4 regions of the Paenibacillus sp. S-12 genome follow, and region 4 is predicted to be linked to each of the others. Evidence: predicted binding sites of a transcription regulator. Region 4 holds the regulator's gene; each other region holds the start of a gene.
What was found. Region 4 encodes NrdR, which represses ribonucleotide reductase genes. Its sites were predicted from a motif close to AACACNATATATNGTGTT; they were not measured.

Region 1: NO352_RS03080 (anaerobic ribonucleoside triphosphate reductase) is a predicted target of NrdR. The motif match lies at 2,674-2,691, and genes of this name have one in related genera.
Region 2: NO352_RS14605 (adenosylcobalamin-dependent ribonucleoside-diphosphate reductase) is a predicted target of NrdR. The motif match lies at 1,708-1,725, and genes of this name have one in related genera.
Region 3: nrdI (class Ib ribonucleoside-diphosphate reductase assembly flavoprotein NrdI) is a predicted target of NrdR. The motif match lies at 2,589-2,606, and genes of this name have one in related genera.

Annotation. Positions count from the first base shown of each region.
Region 1 covers NZ_JASIUF010000005.1:49,326-53,314, reverse strand. Annotated here, with positions in the region: gene NO352_RS03090 (AI-2E family transporter) at 1-140, opposite strand, end outside; gene nrdG (anaerobic ribonucleoside-triphosphate reductase activating protein) at 209-742, opposite strand; gene NO352_RS03080 (anaerobic ribonucleoside triphosphate reductase) at 691-2,571, opposite strand; gene NO352_RS03075 (hypothetical protein) at 2,828-3,043, opposite strand; gene NO352_RS03070 (PRC-barrel domain-containing protein) at 3,091-3,573, opposite strand; gene NO352_RS03065 (cysteine desulfurase family protein) at 3,723-3,989, opposite strand, start outside.
Region 2 covers NZ_JASIUF010000015.1:25,409-29,397, reverse strand. Annotated here, with positions in the region: gene NO352_RS14610 (DEAD/DEAH box helicase) at 1-1,464, opposite strand, end outside; gene NO352_RS14605 (adenosylcobalamin-dependent ribonucleoside-diphosphate reductase) at 1,799-3,989, shown strand, end outside.
Region 3 covers NZ_JASIUF010000008.1:220,829-224,817, reverse strand. Annotated here, with positions in the region: gene nrdE (class 1b ribonucleoside-diphosphate reductase subunit alpha) at 1-2,050, opposite strand, end outside; gene nrdI (class Ib ribonucleoside-diphosphate reductase assembly flavoprotein NrdI) at 2,019-2,393, opposite strand; gene NO352_RS08570 (hypothetical protein) at 2,885-3,133, shown strand; gene NO352_RS08565 (alpha/beta fold hydrolase) at 3,285-3,641, opposite strand.
Region 4 covers NZ_JASIUF010000015.1:169,967-173,955, forward strand. Annotated here, with positions in the region: gene NO352_RS15295 (ABC transporter ATP-binding protein) at 1-146, shown strand, start outside; gene NO352_RS15300 (energy-coupling factor transporter transmembrane component T family protein) at 143-928, shown strand; gene NO352_RS15305 (hypothetical protein) at 1,017-1,304, shown strand; gene nrdR (transcriptional regulator NrdR) at 1,531-2,010, opposite strand; gene NO352_RS15315 (alpha/beta-type small acid-soluble spore protein) at 2,137-2,358, shown strand; gene NO352_RS15320 (lytic transglycosylase domain-containing protein) at 2,433-3,014, opposite strand; gene coaE (dephospho-CoA kinase) at 3,011-3,607, opposite strand; gene NO352_RS15330 (MntP/YtaF family protein) at 3,637-3,989, opposite strand, start outside.

The sequences.
Region 1 (3,989 bases), on a different contig from region 4:
AAAGGGGCAAGTATAGCTTTAAGAAAGCCATAGACATGCCCAATTAGAGGTTTCATCATAAACAATAAATAGAGGATGATAAGACCTAGCAGACAATAGATGCTCATGACGAATAGACGGTTTTTCCAAAAACGCTCCACTGTACCATACACTCCGTTCCAACTAGCTAGTATGTAGAATGCTTGCAATACAGTAAAGTATGTGTAGCCTAGGGAAAAATTAATCCAACAGGAGCTCCATCTTCTATTCGCCAGATACGCTGATTGTCGCTGCCGCGGAAAGGGAGTCCGGGACAACGGCGCTCTGCTATGAAAGGCCCGTCGACCAGGACATCAATACTGTGAAGCAGTTCCTGTTGATCTGGAGTACCGTGCTCCATCAACCGCTCGACCGTATACCCTGTATATGACCATATATGTCGGCCAGACTGACGCAGCAGCCGGGCCAACTCCGACACTTCCTTTGCCTGCATGAACGGTTCTCCGCCGGATAGGGTTACATCTGTAAGCGGATTGGACAGCACCTCGGCTGCCACCTCCTCTACAGTCATCTCCGTACCGTTCATCATGTTCCAGGATTGCGGATTATGGCATCCTTTGCACTGGTGGGGACATCCGCTGAAGAAAATGACTGTGCGCAGACCCTCCCCGTCAACAACACTGTCGTGCAAAATGGATAGAACGCGCAGGCTCATTGATGCTTCACCCGCTCCGACTCCTCTGTCCGCTTTGCGGTATTCCATTTGTTCATATCCCCAACCAGATATCCAGTAATGCGGCGAATGCGCTCGATTTGGTTGCCAGAGCTTCCGCATACCGGACAGCTGTCCTCAATTGTATCTTGATGGCCACAAGTGCGGCAGCGGTCGACAGGATGATTAAGAGAGCCATAGCCAATTCCGCTGGCCGCCATCGCACGCACGATTCGGTCAAGCGCCTTTGGATTAGCCTTGGCACTGCCGTCCAGTTCCACATAAGTAATATGTCCTGCATTGCACAGCTCATGGAAAGGCCCTTCAATCCGGATTTTATCGATCGCCTTCACGGAGCAATATACAGGCACATGAAAGGAATTGGTGTAATACTTCCGATCCGTAATGCCCTTTCTTACACCAAAATCAGCCCGATCCCGGCTTGTAAATTTCCCAGATAGTCCTTCTGCCGGTGTCGCGATCAATGAGAAATTAAGACCTGTCGCTGTAATTGCCTCATCCATTCGCATACGCATATGAGTCACGATCCGCATTCCTAGCTTGCGTGCTTCCTCAGACTCGCCATGATGGGTACCTGTAAGCGCGACCAGAGCTTCTGCAAGTCCGATAAAGCCAACGCTAAGTGTCCCTTGCTTAAGGATTTCCCCAAGCTCATCCTCTGGCTGCAAGTTTTCACTGCCACGCCATACACCCTGCTTCATCAAAAATGCAAAGTCTCTTACCTGCTTCTTTGATTGATACTCCAGCCGCTCCGTCAGCTGCTTGACCGTCAGCTTCAATATAGTGTCCAAGCGAATAAAGAAATCATCTATACTGCTTGACAGCATAGCAAGACGAACGAGATTCAACGAGGTGAAGGACAGGTTCCCTCTGCCGATCGCCGTTTCCTCTCCGTTCACATTCCCCATGACGCGCGTTCTGCAGCCCATATAGCAGGCCTCACTTTCTGGCGTACCGTTATCGTACTGTGCATTAAACGGAGCATCGAGAAAGGCAAAGTTCGGGAATAACCGCTGCGCTGTCGTTTGCAGTGCAAGCTGATATAAATCGTAATTCGGATCAGATGAGTCAAAGTTGACTCCCTTTTTCACTTTGAAAATTTGAATAGGGAAAATAGGCGTCTCCCCTCTGCCTAGTCCAGCTTGTGTCGCCAGCAGAAGCTGCTTCACAAGCATTCGTCCTTCCAAGGATGTATCCGTGCCATAGTTGAGCGAGATGAAGGGCACCTGCCCGCCGCCTCTGGAATGCATGGAATTCGCATTATGAATGAATGCCTCACAAGCCTGATATACATCCCGCTCCGTTAATCGCCATACTTCTGCTGCAAGATCGAAATCCTCTGGCAGCGGCAGCGATTCCATATAACGAAGATGCCGGTTGTAAGTTTTGCGTACATAAGGGGCTACATCATAATCGAACATCGGATATGCTTGCCCGCCGTGCTGCTGATTCTGGTTCGCCTGCAATATAATCGACGCCAGCGCAAGCGCACTCTTAATATCCTGCGGCTCGCGCATATATCCATGACCCGTGTTGAACCCTTGCTTTAACAGCTTGCCAAGCGGGATTTGGCAGCACGTTGTCGTACCGGAAGCATAGAAATCGAGGTCATGCGGATACATCAGGTTTTGTTCCACTGCCTCTCTTACGTCAGCAGACAGCAGATGCTGAATCGTATACCAACGCGCGCTCTCGCTTGCGATTTTACCCATCATCCCCATAGGCGAACGTCCATCCACATTCGCATTTTCCTGCATCAGATCCTGATTTCCGCCGTCTACGATGTCATGCAGCGATGCCGTTAACCGCTCCGTGCCCGTCGGCTTGCTCCGTTCCCATACCGTGCTTGTTCGTTTCATGGATACCATCGTCATATCAACTCAGTCCTTTCACATTATGTACCTTCATTTTCAGTGCAAATCGTCTATGTCAACTATATCTAGTGTGTTTGTTTGAAAATGAGCACAATATGTATTATGAACGAACTCTTTTTCTCACAATATGAGATTCATCACGGACAAAATGACGAGCGTGCAAAAAGCGCCCGTTCTCGCCTCTACGAAGCGATTACGAGCGCCAATGTTCCATATGATGGATATTTGTTCTGCCCAATCCTTAGGACGAGGCCTGTGCTTCCGGGAACGCAGGCGACGCAAATTCATCGCCAAAAAATAAATCATCCAGAGAGCTTAATGTACCGTCCTCTTCGACCTGGTACACGGACATCTTGTCTCCGTTCACCGTCAGCTCTATATAACATCCCCAGCAATAAAATTGGTGGGAGCCAATCTTCCCGATATCTTTGGAATTGCAGTTCGGGCATCGCAACATCGTTCTCACCATTCCGTCCGTTGACTAATTTGTTCGTACCGTGCAGGCTATCCGCTATCCTCGAAGACAATAACATCAGTCCCCCATTTCAAGCGGCTTGTCCCATCTATCCGCCGTCTGCCCTCCAACAGGTCAGACAGCAAACCGTCTGAAATTTCCAGACCTGTTACTTGGTTACCCATATTTGGCTGAAAATAAACATCAGCGACCCATCCTAATTGCGATCCTTCACTTGTCATGACAGGCAAATCCTTCAACGCTCCATTCCCTGTCAAGAAAGTCCTCTCTATATGGATAGCCTCCGTCTGGCGGATGGCTGTATCATTCGCGATCATTATTGCGTCTTCTCCGCAGGCAGTTACCTCTTCCCAGCTAACCGATGGAGGAGGCGAACCCTTACGGGAACGACCATCAAGCTCTATATGCGTTATAGTCCAATCATTCGAAATGCGGATATCCTTCACCTTGGCCAATCGCTTCCCCGTCTCAATTGCATACACGGGAAGGCCGATCAGTTCCAACAGCTTCATATCGGGGCCCCCTCTTCAGCTAACGGCATTTTACAAAAATCATGCAGGTCGTTCTAGGTTCGAAATTGATGAAACCCTTCTTCGAGTACGACCTCGGCTAGCATGCCGCGTTATCTCAATCGCCCCTCCTTTCACGCTGTGACAGTCCCTTACTGTCTAGTACGAACACGTGATACGATGGTTGCAATTTGTTGCGCAGCGCAAGCAGCCTCTTCATTAGTATTGCCCAATCCGAAGCTGAATCGTACAGCCGTTCTCTTGCGCTCATCCGGTAAATCCATAGCTTCAAGCACATGCGACAATTCCAGCGAACCTGAAGTACAGGCGGATCCACTTGAGGCCATAATGCCAGCCAAGTCCAAGTTCATCAGCATTGTCTCGGTTGGCACGTCCAAGAAGCTGACATTCAGTACATG
Region 2 (3,989 bases), 140 kb from region 4:
CCGATGCACACGACCAATTCGCTGCTCTACACGCATCGGATTCCATGGCAAATCGAAATTAATCATGTGATGACAGAATTGAAGGTTGATTCCTTCGCCTCCAGCCTCTGTTGCGATCATTACCTGGGCGCGTCCACGGAACAGATCCATCATCCAATCCTTTTTGCCCCGATTCATTCCACCGCTGTATGGAACTGCTACTAGCCCTGCATTACGGAAGTATTGCAGCAAATATTCCTGAGTGGCTCTGTATTCTGTAAATACAATAACCTTTTCATTGACGTCACGAATAATGTTCATCGCAGTCTCAGCCTTGGTATTCGCCTGAATCCCCTTAATGAGATCAACAAGATCCCAAATGTAATTACGAATCGGAGAATCCTCAGCGAGTTTTTTCGATAAGTTCACCAATGTTAAAAATACAGCATCCCGGCTGGAGCATACTTCACGCTGTAAGGTAATCAGCGAGAACATGCTGCCTGCATCGCCGCTGTTTGTTTTATATTGCTCCTTTACAAATCGTGTGACGCCATCATAGAGTGCTTGTTCTTCTGGTGATAGGGTAAGCGGGACGTTTTTGACAATGCGCTTCGTAAAATGCACATTGCCTTCTCCCCTGCGATTGCGCACCATTACCTTAGACAGCGCTTCTTGCAGCATGCCTTCATTTTTCGGCACACGCTTGTCAGCGACGAAGTTCGTGCTGAATTCACCTTGACCGCCAAGCTGACCGGGCTTCAATAGATTAATTAGGTTGTACAGCTCGTTCATATCATTTTGCACAGGTGTTGCTGTGAGCAACAGACAATATTTTTTGCGCAAATGCTGAATGAATTGGTAGTTGGTTGTTTTGCGATTTTTCAGTTTATGGGCTTCGTCAACGATAAGCATGTCATATTCCTGCTCCATAAGAACTTCCTTATGAGGGTCGCGTTTAGCGGTATCCATGGAGGCGACTACAATATCGCTGTGCCACTGAAATCCTTTCTTTTGTGCGATCGCAGGAATGCCGAACTTGTGGTTCAGCTCACGAACCCATTGCAGCACAAGAGAGGCGGGCACTAGAATGAGTGCTCGCTTCACAAGTCCTCGAATCATATATTCCTTGAGAACAAGACCAGCTTCGATTGTCTTTCCAAGACCAACCTCGTCGGCCAATATCGCTCTTCCACGCATATCGTGCAGCACTTTGCGGGCTGTTTCTAGCTGGTGTGGTAATGGATCGACATTCGATATATGACTTAGGCATTGCAGCTCGTCGAATGCGTGAATCCGCTGTGCTTGTTTGGCCTCATATGCAAGTCGGAACATGGTCCAGTCATCCCAAGGGCTATTTTTGTTTATTCGGCCAAGAAGCTCATCTGTCCATCCATGATCAATCGTAACGGGTATACGACCAATTGCTGTAACACTAGTTTTCGGTGAAGACAGGTGCACTGCACCATCACTGCCTGCTGTACCCATAGAAGCTCCGTTTCCGGGGCATGCTACTGTTGTCAAAGTGTCGTTCGGCTTGCGAGGCTCTTCCTTTGGCGGCTGATACGCACACATGTTGTCTCCCTCCCTAACTAAAGCAAATCATATCATTACCGAGTAGTATGGACGCTTTCTCCTCATTTCATAACTGCACATGAGCCGGGAACAATGAGGATTAGATGAGGCATTTATCACATCAATTCTATATATAGTATATTATAATCTATTATGAATACTACATATTGTGTTTGTTTCGTTGAAGGAAGCTTGAGTATAAGCCCGGATGCGTCATCATTTGATTGTAAGCAGGAGGTTGTTCTCTTTGAATAAGATATCGAATAAGCGGTTGGAAGGATTAAGTGAGAAAATATTTTTGGATCGTTATGCCAAAAAAGAGGTGGATACGAACCATACCAAGGTTGGGGATGTTGTATTGGTACTAACCAAGGATGATCCGAAGTTTCCGACAAAGGAAGTAGGAGAGGTAATTGCGCGTGACGGACAAAACGTATCTGTCGCATTGCGCAGGGGTGAAGCCGTGCAAACCTCGATTGAAAAGTTGACCCTTGCTGTGGAAAAGACGCCAGAAGAAATGTGGGATCGCCTTGCATCCGCCGTTGCTTCTGTGGAATCGACTTCAGAAAAGCAAATCGAATGGACAGATAAATTCCGCTATGTCCTTGATGACTGGAAGCTAGTGCCTGGCGGACGGATTGCTGCAGGAGCAGGGGCGAGTGAAGAGTTGACCTTATTCAACTGCTATGTCATCCCATCACCGAAGGACAGTCGCGGCGGGATTATGCAGACGCTGTCAGAAATGACGGAGATTATGGCGCGTGGGGGCGGAGTTGGTATCAATTTGTCCTCTTTGCGTCCGAGACGAGCGATCGTACGAGGGGTCAATGGGACTTCCAGCGGAGCCGTCTCATGGGGTGGGCTGTTCAGCTATACTACAGGGCTTATTGAGCAGGGCGGAAGCCGCCGCGGTGCATTGATGTTAATGATGTATGACTGGCACCCGGACATTATGGATTTTATTACGGTAAAGCAGACTGCAGGGCAGGTGACAAATGCGAATTTGTCCGTCTGTGTAAGTAATGGATTTATGAAGGCTGTAAAGGAGGATTTGGACTGGCAGTTAGTATTCCCGGATACGAGTGATCCGGACTATGATGAGCAGTGGGATGGGGATTTGGTAAAATGGAAGCGGGCAGGTAAGGCTGTGATTCCATATCAAACCGTGAAGGCTCGCGACATTTGGCATACGATTATAGAGTCGGCGTGGAAGTCGGCGGAGCCGGGCGTTGTCTTCATGGAGCATTATAATCAGATGTCGAACAGCTGGTATTTTAACCCGATTATATGTACGAATCCTTGTGGGGAGCAGGGATTGCCAGCGTGGGGCGTCTGTAATTTGTCTGCGCTCAATCTGTCCAAGTTTTATGATGCAGAGAAGCGGGACGTTGCTTGGGAGGAACTGTCGAAGGTAACGCGTTATGCGGTTCGTTTTCTCGATAACGTCATTGACAAAACACCTTATCATTTTGAAGAAAATAAAAACAATCAGCAAAAGGAACGTCGTATCGGACTTGGATCAATGGGCTTGGCAGAATTGATGATCAAGCTAGGAATCCGATATGGAAGCTCGGAATCGCTTGAGTTCCTTGACAAACTGTTTGGCTTCATTGCTCGTGAGGCGTATTTAGCCTCTGCAGAGATCGCGGCAGAGAAAGGATCATTCCCTGCTTTCCAAGCAGATCCTTATTTACAGAGTGGGTTTATGCAGCAGATGACCAGCGTATATCCTGAAGTTGGATCAGCGATTCGGGCGAAAGGAATCCGCAATGTCACCGTCATAACACAAGCTCCAACTGGCAGCACAGGTACGATGGTAGGCACATCAACCGGAATTGAGCCATACTTTGCCTTCAAGTATTATCGTCAGAGCCGGCTTGGGTATGATGAGCAGTTCGTACCGATTGCCCAACAATGGAAGGACGCACATCCGAACGAGGAATTGCCAGATTACTTCGTGACAGCAATGGATCTCTCCGCAGAGGATCATATCCGCACACAGGCAGCGATCCAGCGTTGGGTAGATAGTTCGATATCCAAAACCGCGAATTGTCCGAATGACTTCACGATCGAGCAGACGAAGCAATTATATGAGCTTGCCTTCGATCTCGGCTGCAAAGGGGTAACCATTTATCGAGATGGAAGCCGAGACGTGCAGGTACTTTCGACGGATAAAGGGAAGAATCAGCAAGAGGGTAGTCATTCAGAGTCGGGGCAAGCTGATTCCCATTCGGATTCGCAGCAGAAACAGTATGGGCAGGGTGATTCCAATGCGAGCAATCAGGAAAGTCATCAATTAGGGAACGGCGGCACGTTAAAATGTCAGTCCTCCTCTAATGATGAGACAACGCAGAACGAAGGAACTGCAAATAAACAGCAGCTTCATCGTCGGGACTCCGATTCAGATGATCAAGCTTCATCGGATGCCGCTTCGGGTC
Region 3 (3,989 bases), on a different contig from region 4:
GTGTGTAGTAGAGCGTCTTAAGCCCTTTCTTCTGTGCATAAATGTAGTATTTTGCAAGATCCCGAGTCGTCAGATCATCCTTAACGAACAGTACCGTCGAGATTGCTTGGTCGATATGAACTTGTACATCCGCAACCAGATCAATCAGGTTGAACATGTCCATATCATAAGCTTCTTTGTAGTAGAAGTAGTTTTCATCGTTGATGTACGGCATCGGGTAGATCGTTTTCGAGTCTCCGTATTCACGTTCCTCGATGCGCTGAGTAATTGGCGCGATCGATGCTGTGGAGGACTGCAAGTAAGAAATGGAACCTGTTGGTGCAATTGCCAAACGGTAAGCATGGTACAAGCCATGCTCCATTACTTGCTCCTTCAATCGTGCCCAATCTTCCAATGTAGGAATCGCATGACCATCGAACAATTCTTTCACGCGATCTGTCTTCGGACTGAAGTCCGTGTTCAGGTATCTATCAAAATATGCGCCGCTTGCATATTCACTCTTGTCAAAGTCTTTGAATGTCACGCCGCGCTCTTTCGCAATCAGCATGGAACGCTCAATGGAATAGAAGTTCATCATCATGAAGAACGCGCGTACAAAGTCTCTTGCTTCCTTAGACTCATATGCAATCTTGTTCTTCGCCAAGTATCCATGCAGGTTCATAGCGCCAAGACCTACCGAGTGAAGCTCGCGATTCGCCTTCGCTACAGATGGAACGATGCTGATGTTGCTGCGATCGGTTACTTCGGTCAACGCGTCCATAGAGCGGTGAACCGTATCGCGCATCCGCTTGTTTTTCATCACGTTAACGATGTTAAGTGAACCTAGGTTGCACGAAATATCACGATTGATTTCGTCTTCAATGCCATAGTCATTGATTGTCGATACTTCGCTAAGCTGTGCAATCTCGCTGCACAGGTTGGAGAATTTAACCTTGCCGATCTCTTTCAACGCATGGTACTCATTCGTATTGTCTACGAACATAATATATGGGTAACCAGATTCCATTTGAATCTGAGCGATTTTCAAGATCAGGTCGCGAGCGACAATTTTCTTTTTGCGTACCTTCGGATTGTCTACGAGCTCATCGTACATCTCCGAGATATCCATGTCATCCAAATGCTTGCCATACGCTTGGTACACAGTATGCGGGTAGAACAAGTACATGTCCTTATCCTGCTCGACAAGCTCGAAGAACTTGTTCGGAGCAACAACGCCGAGCGACAACGTCTTAATGCGGATTTTCTCGTCACTGTTAATCTTTTTCGTATCCAAAAATTCATGAATGTCAGAATGGAATACGTTCAAGTACACAACGCCGCTTCCATCACGCTGTCCCAATTGGTTCGCATAGGAGAATGCATCCTCGAACAATTTCATAACCGGCAATACGCCGCTTGCCTTGCCGTCAAGCCCTTTAATTTGTTCGCTTGCTCCACGGATTTTGCTCAGATTCAAGCTGACGCCGCCGCCAATCTTACTTAGCTGCAACGCGGAATTGATCGCAAATCCGATCGAGTTCATCGAATCATTCACTTCCAGCAGGAAGCAGCTGACAAGCTCACCTCTGCGCTTCTTCCCTGCATTCAAGAATGTCGGGGTTGCTGGCTGATACTCTTGGGAAATCAACAGCTCTGCATATTCGAAGGCTTTGTTAATGTCTCCACTTGCAAGAAATAGGGACACAACAGCCAATCGATCTTCATAACGTTCCAAGAACTTCGTATCGTCATTCGTTTTCATCGCGTAGTTGTTATAGAACTTGAACGCACTCATGAACGAAGGGAAACGGAATTTTTTGGAATACAAGTATTCGTAAAGCTTTTTAATATCCTTAAATTCATAGTTGTCGAAAAGCTCTTTCTCGTAGTAATCATTTTCGATCAAATAATGAATCTTCTCTTCTAGGTTATGGAAAAACACCGTATTTTGATTGACATAATCGACGAAGTAGCTCTTTGCTGCCTCGTGATCCTTGCCAAATTGAAATTTACCGTCCTTCTGAACCATGATTTCATTGTTAAGCTGTATCCATTTTGGTATCAAAGTCATGGACCTCCCGAATAAAGTTGTCTACATCTCGTTTTGTCCCGCTGAGTTCAAACTTCATCAGTACGGGGACAGAGTATTGTCTGGAAATATGATCAGCTGCAAGTCCATACCTTGTGCCCCAGTTCATATTGCCGCTTGCCGCGACACCTTGGAGTAAATGACTGTGTTCTTCCAGGAACTCTTGCGTGGATTGAGGAACTTGTCCGAACCCGGTTGTGTACGTAATGAGGATAAAGGGTTCTTTAAGCTTCACGTCAGTCGATATGCGGACACACTTCATATTCTCCAATTTATCGACAAACCGTTTCACGTTACCAGTCTTCGAATCGTAAGCGATAAGCACGTGATCCCTCCGTTGTTCGACTCGTTTGCAAATGGAACGGATGATGAATGCAAATGCTCAGTCAAAAAGAAATAAGGATCAAAACGATGGCACGAAGATCATGAAAATCTCGCGTATGCTGTCGCTTTAATCTCTCACTTTCTGAATAGGCATGTCCTAGCATTAGGCGCATTGCCTCCCGTGATTCCATTTGCTGTCACAATATATAGTGTATGTATCGCAATTCACTAACTATATATAGTTTGCTATAGAATCATATACAATTTTAAGAGAAATGGCAAGGGCCATTTTATGACGATTCCTCTATCATGTTTCATGTCGAGCTGTGACACAAAACATTACTATCGTATCACACCTCAGACGATTATTGGAGATCAATTATTTTGGAATTGTAGAGAAAAAAATGATTCAAAAATTCGAATATTCTCCTTTTCAGCCACTGGACAGCGATCTCTTCGCTCCAACTTTTTTATTGTAAACGAGACATATGAATCGAATCAGCACATTATCAGGTATACTCAAACCGAGTGCTGCGTTCCGAGTTTGATAGAAATTGGAGAACAGTTATTTCTAGAAGCGGCTATGTCATTTATATTGCAACTGCGAACCCTGCTAAGGTTGAGGTATTGCTTTCAGGAGGGGTAAACAAGCTGTTGGTGTTTCCAAGAGGCGGACGAGTATTGGTAGGCGGCGGAGGAACAAGTCATTATAGCAAACCACATCGTGCAATCACGATCTAATAATGAGCAGCCACTCGCTCGTGTTGTATGAGCATTGTCTGGGCAAAGTAAAGAATTTGACTTGTATTGAACACGAAACAGCGGCAGTCCAGTGACACAAAAAGTGCCCGATTGCCGCTGATTCATTTATGTACATAATCGAACCCTCAAATCATGAATTGGATTCTAGAAATGATCGAATATGCGCAGCAAGCTCTTTGGAATGCGTCAATGGAACCATGTGATCCGCGCCCTCTATTACAGCAAAAGCAATCTGTTGCACCCTTTTGAACTCGTTTGCAATCTCGTACATATCGCTCCATTCAACCGTTCCAGACACAAACAGAGAAGGAACAGCGATTTTTTCCAACCGCTTAATTGCCAGCGGCTGTGGCCACATCACGTCAAAGCTGCGCCACTCCATAAAGACACGTGTAAAGTATTGGGTATGCATTTCAATAAACAGGTCACGGTAGTTGCTCGCCATAACGGTTTGGTATATGGGCCCGCCCAACGAAAACCGTATCATCTTGCTTATATCCGGAGCTAATGAAGAGGGACAAGCTCCATCCATTCCCTTGAGCCCACGCCGCCACTATGGATCAAAACAATTGGATCACCCTTACCACCCATCCCATGTTTATGCCTAATTTGTACGATGCAATTTCCTAAAGCAGCACTCATTCATTTCCCTAGCTTGTACGCTCATTTCCCGGGCAACCGGGCGGATTCGATCCATTGTGACAGTATTGTTCAACATAATAGTGGGAGGATAGAGCGAATTCCATGCCGAACAACGATTCATTTTGTCTCTTCAAGCTGTTACGTGCATATCGATGTAACTAACACATTGAAAATTACAACGAACCGAATCATG
Region 4 (3,989 bases):
TTCGCTATGACGGCTGCCCTTCCGAATTGTGGACGAAACACCCGGAGCTTGTGGAAGCCTGTCATTTGCGAATGCCTATGAATTTCGCGATAGCGGAACAGTTGCAGGCGCTAATTTCTGCAAGGAAGGAAGTGGAGGGGCAGTGATTCTACGAGAATGGAATCCCAGCATCAAGGGATTGGCCATCATTGTGGCAGTTATTATGCTGTCGCTAACATTCGATCCGGTTACACCGCTCGCAGCACTTGGCTATATTATTCTTTTTACCTTCACATTAGGACGCATATCTTGGCGCAAATGGCTGCTCAGCTTCTCTCCCTTTCTCATTATGGGGATTGGCTACGTCTGGACAGCCCTCGTCTTCCCGCGTGCAGCCGATCCAGCTTCGAGCACGATCCTCTGGCATTGGGGCTCGCTCATCATTACCGCAGCGACGTTCCAGCAAGCTGTATCACTTGGTTTACGAGTGCTTATTTTCTCAGCCTTGTCGCTTATATTCATTTTGACGACTGATCCGGTGCGCTTCATGCTCAGCCTAATGCAGCAGTGCAAGCTTCCCCCGAAATGGGCTTATGGCATATTGGCAGGCTATCGCTTCCTCCCCTTCTTCAAGGAAGAGCTGCGCATCCTTCAGCACGCTCACCGAATGCGAGGCATTGAACGGGCTCAAGGCTGGAAAAATAAGCTGCGCGCCTGGAAGCGTTACGCCATTCCTCTGCTTGCTTCTGCCATACGCAAGTCAGAGCGCGTAGCAGCCGCAATGATATCCAAGGGCTTTACGGGAAGGCGCGATCGAACGTATTATACCCAGCTTCGCGTCACTTGGAAGGATTGGCTATTATTTGGCTTACTGCTGAGCGGGATCGCTCTTTGCTACCTGTTATCTTGGAAGCTTGGGTTTGTACAATGGTATCAAGGACAGTTGTGACACAGTTTGACACCCTTTTCTCGTATCGCGCATAACATAATGAAGCACACTTTGTGTTTCCTTTATCTAGCGAAAAGGAGGTCGTTCTATGCCTAAAAAGATTACGCCGAAAAAAACCGTTCCGAAGAAGATATCCTCCCATTACACAAAAAGCGTAAAATACTTAAAAAAATTCGTGAAAATCAAGGATAAAAAGGGGAATATCTATACGGGCACCATCGTAAAGGTAGATAAAAAAAGAGTGTATTTGAAAGTCAATTCCGTCAAGCATGCCGGTAAAGTACACACCTCATTTATCCCGTTTATTTTGCCGCTGGTACTGTTTGACCTGTTAGCCATTGTGCTGCTTGATACGCGTCGAGGATGGCTGTTTTAAAAGCTTTCTACCCCCTTAACGATCCTTAAAAATAATCATATCTTATCATTTCGAGTATTTCGTTTGGACATACACGAATTTTTATCCTATGTGTGTCACGTGCAGGGAAAAAATGAACAAGCATGGCGTCTCCATACTCCCTTGAGCAATTGAGGGAGTATGGTTCATGTGATAAACATAACCCCCTCCAGCGTTATCTGCTTGAGGGGGGGCATATAGTAAGAAACTATTTGTCAGGGTGTTCGCCTAATGCATTCTTCGATAGAAGGTGGTTCAGTTCCTTCATAAACATACTGATATCCTTGAACTGACGATAGACCGATGCGAAGCGCACGTAAGCCACTTCATCCACCGGATAGAGCTGTTCCATGACGAAATCGCCGATGACACGGCTGTCCACTTCCGCATGTGCCGTATCGCGCAACTGCTTCTCAACCTCAGAAGCAATCATCTCTAGCCTCTCCACAGAGACCGGCCGCTTCTCGCAGGCCCGAATGAGTCCGCGCAGCATCTTGTCTCTGCTGAATTCCTCTCTGCTTCCGTCCTTCTTTATTACGATTAATGGAGTCTCCTCCACCATCTCAAATGTAGTAAAGCGTCTGCTGCACAGCTCGCATTCCCGCCTGCGGCGAATGGACTTATTGTCGTTCGCTGGACGAGAATCAAGAACCTTTGTACCTAAGTGGTCGCAATAAGGACACTTCATTACCTTACCTCCGTCCTATTCTTGATGTTATCATTTTTCACTAATAAAAAAATACCAGTGGTTACCTGTAATGATCTTTGAAAGAATGCACACAATACAATTACCAACCGCAAGGAGGTGAATCAAATGAGCCAAAACAATCGTTCCAGCAACAACTTAGTCGTACCTCAAGCGACAGCAGCTCTTGAGCAAATGAAGTTCGAGATCGCACAAGAGTTGGGCATTGCCATCCCATCTGACGGATACTATGGCAACATGGCAACTCGTGACACCGGTTCTATCGGTGGTTACATCACGAAGCGTCTTGTCCAAATGGCTGAACAACAACTTGCAGGTCAATACAAATAATGATGGGAAGAAGCGTCGGAGATAAAGCGCGATAACGGTATCGGCTTGTCCGATGCTTCTTCTTCGTTATACATTTACTTCGAATAGATGCCTTTATACTTATCATAATAATGGATAACGCGCTGTACGTACAACTTTGTTTCCCCGTAAGGGATTCGCTGCTTGGCAGTTTCATAGCGGCCGTCCCATATTTTCGTACGAATCCATTTGCTCACATTTCCAGGGCCGGCATTATAAGCAGCGATCGCAGCGATCCAGTTCTCATTGAATTGCTTATGCAAAGACTTCAAATACCATGTTCCAATGAGGATGTTCGGATCGGCTGTATTTTTCAATTCATTCAATGACCAGCGCTCTTTCATCTTCAACTGTTCCATGGCCCATGTCGCCGTCTCCGGCATAAGCTGCATCACCCCGATAGCGCCCTTGCGAGATTCTCGACCTGCCTGAAAGTTCGTTTCTACTCGAATTATGGCTGCTACGAGCAGGGGGTCAATATCGTATTTGGCCGCATGCTTGCGAATCTCCTCTTCATACGCAATTGGATACATCCATTTTCCCAGCCACTGCGACTGCACGAACAGCAAAAACAGCATGCCTAAAAACAACAGCAATAGCACTCTCTTTTTGCGAAGCATCTTCATCATACGAATCATAGCAAGCCTTTCTCCGACCAAAATCGGTCGACCTGCATGATCGTATCTTGTAGCGAACCACTATTGTCGATCACAATGTCCGCCAGATCCCGTTTTTTCTCCATGCTCCATTGCGCATTCAGCCTTTGCTCCGCTTCCTTCTCGTTCCAACCGTCCCGTTCCATTAGACGCTGTAATTGAACACTTCTTGGTACATACACGACTACTATCGAATCGAACAGCTCAGCGAGGCCTGACTCATACAAGAGTGGAATATCTACAACAACAAGACGCTCTGGATGCTCCTGTTCGTACTGTCGCGTTTGACGTTGTATTTCCTGACGGATAGCTGGGTGCGTAATGCTTTCCAACTGTTTGCGACTTGTTTCACTTGCGAAGACAAGCTCTCCTAATCGCTTACGATTCAATGATCCGTCTTCCAACAGCATGTCCGATCCGAAATGCACCGCAATTTGTTCCAACACGGGACTGCCAGGGAGAACGACTTCCCTGGCAATCTTATCAGCATCAACTAATAGAGCACCCCGCTCCACTAGTAATCGGGAGACGGTGCTTTTGCCGGATGCGATGCCTCCGGTTAACCCGATGTTCATGCCTTCACCTCATTCTATAATAATGCCGCCTACGTCAGCAGCTTAATAATCCCCATAATAATCAACATGAACCCTGGAACAAATGACAGCTTGCCGATCCACCGCTCGCCTGCAAATGAAATCCCGACGTGAATGCCAAAGCGCAGGAAAATACCGCTGAATAAGGCGATCGTGAATGCGGTCATGAACGAAGGATATCCCAGCAAAGCCGCTCCTATACCCGCGCCAAAAGCATCGAGTGACAGTGCAACACCTAGCCAAGCAGCTTCTACAGCACTAATTGTTCCAGAGCGATCCATATCGGCAGCGCTCGGGGTCTTCAAGATTTGGATGACGACACCTAAGCTCTTTAATTGAATACGTACGACTTGACGCGGCTCAG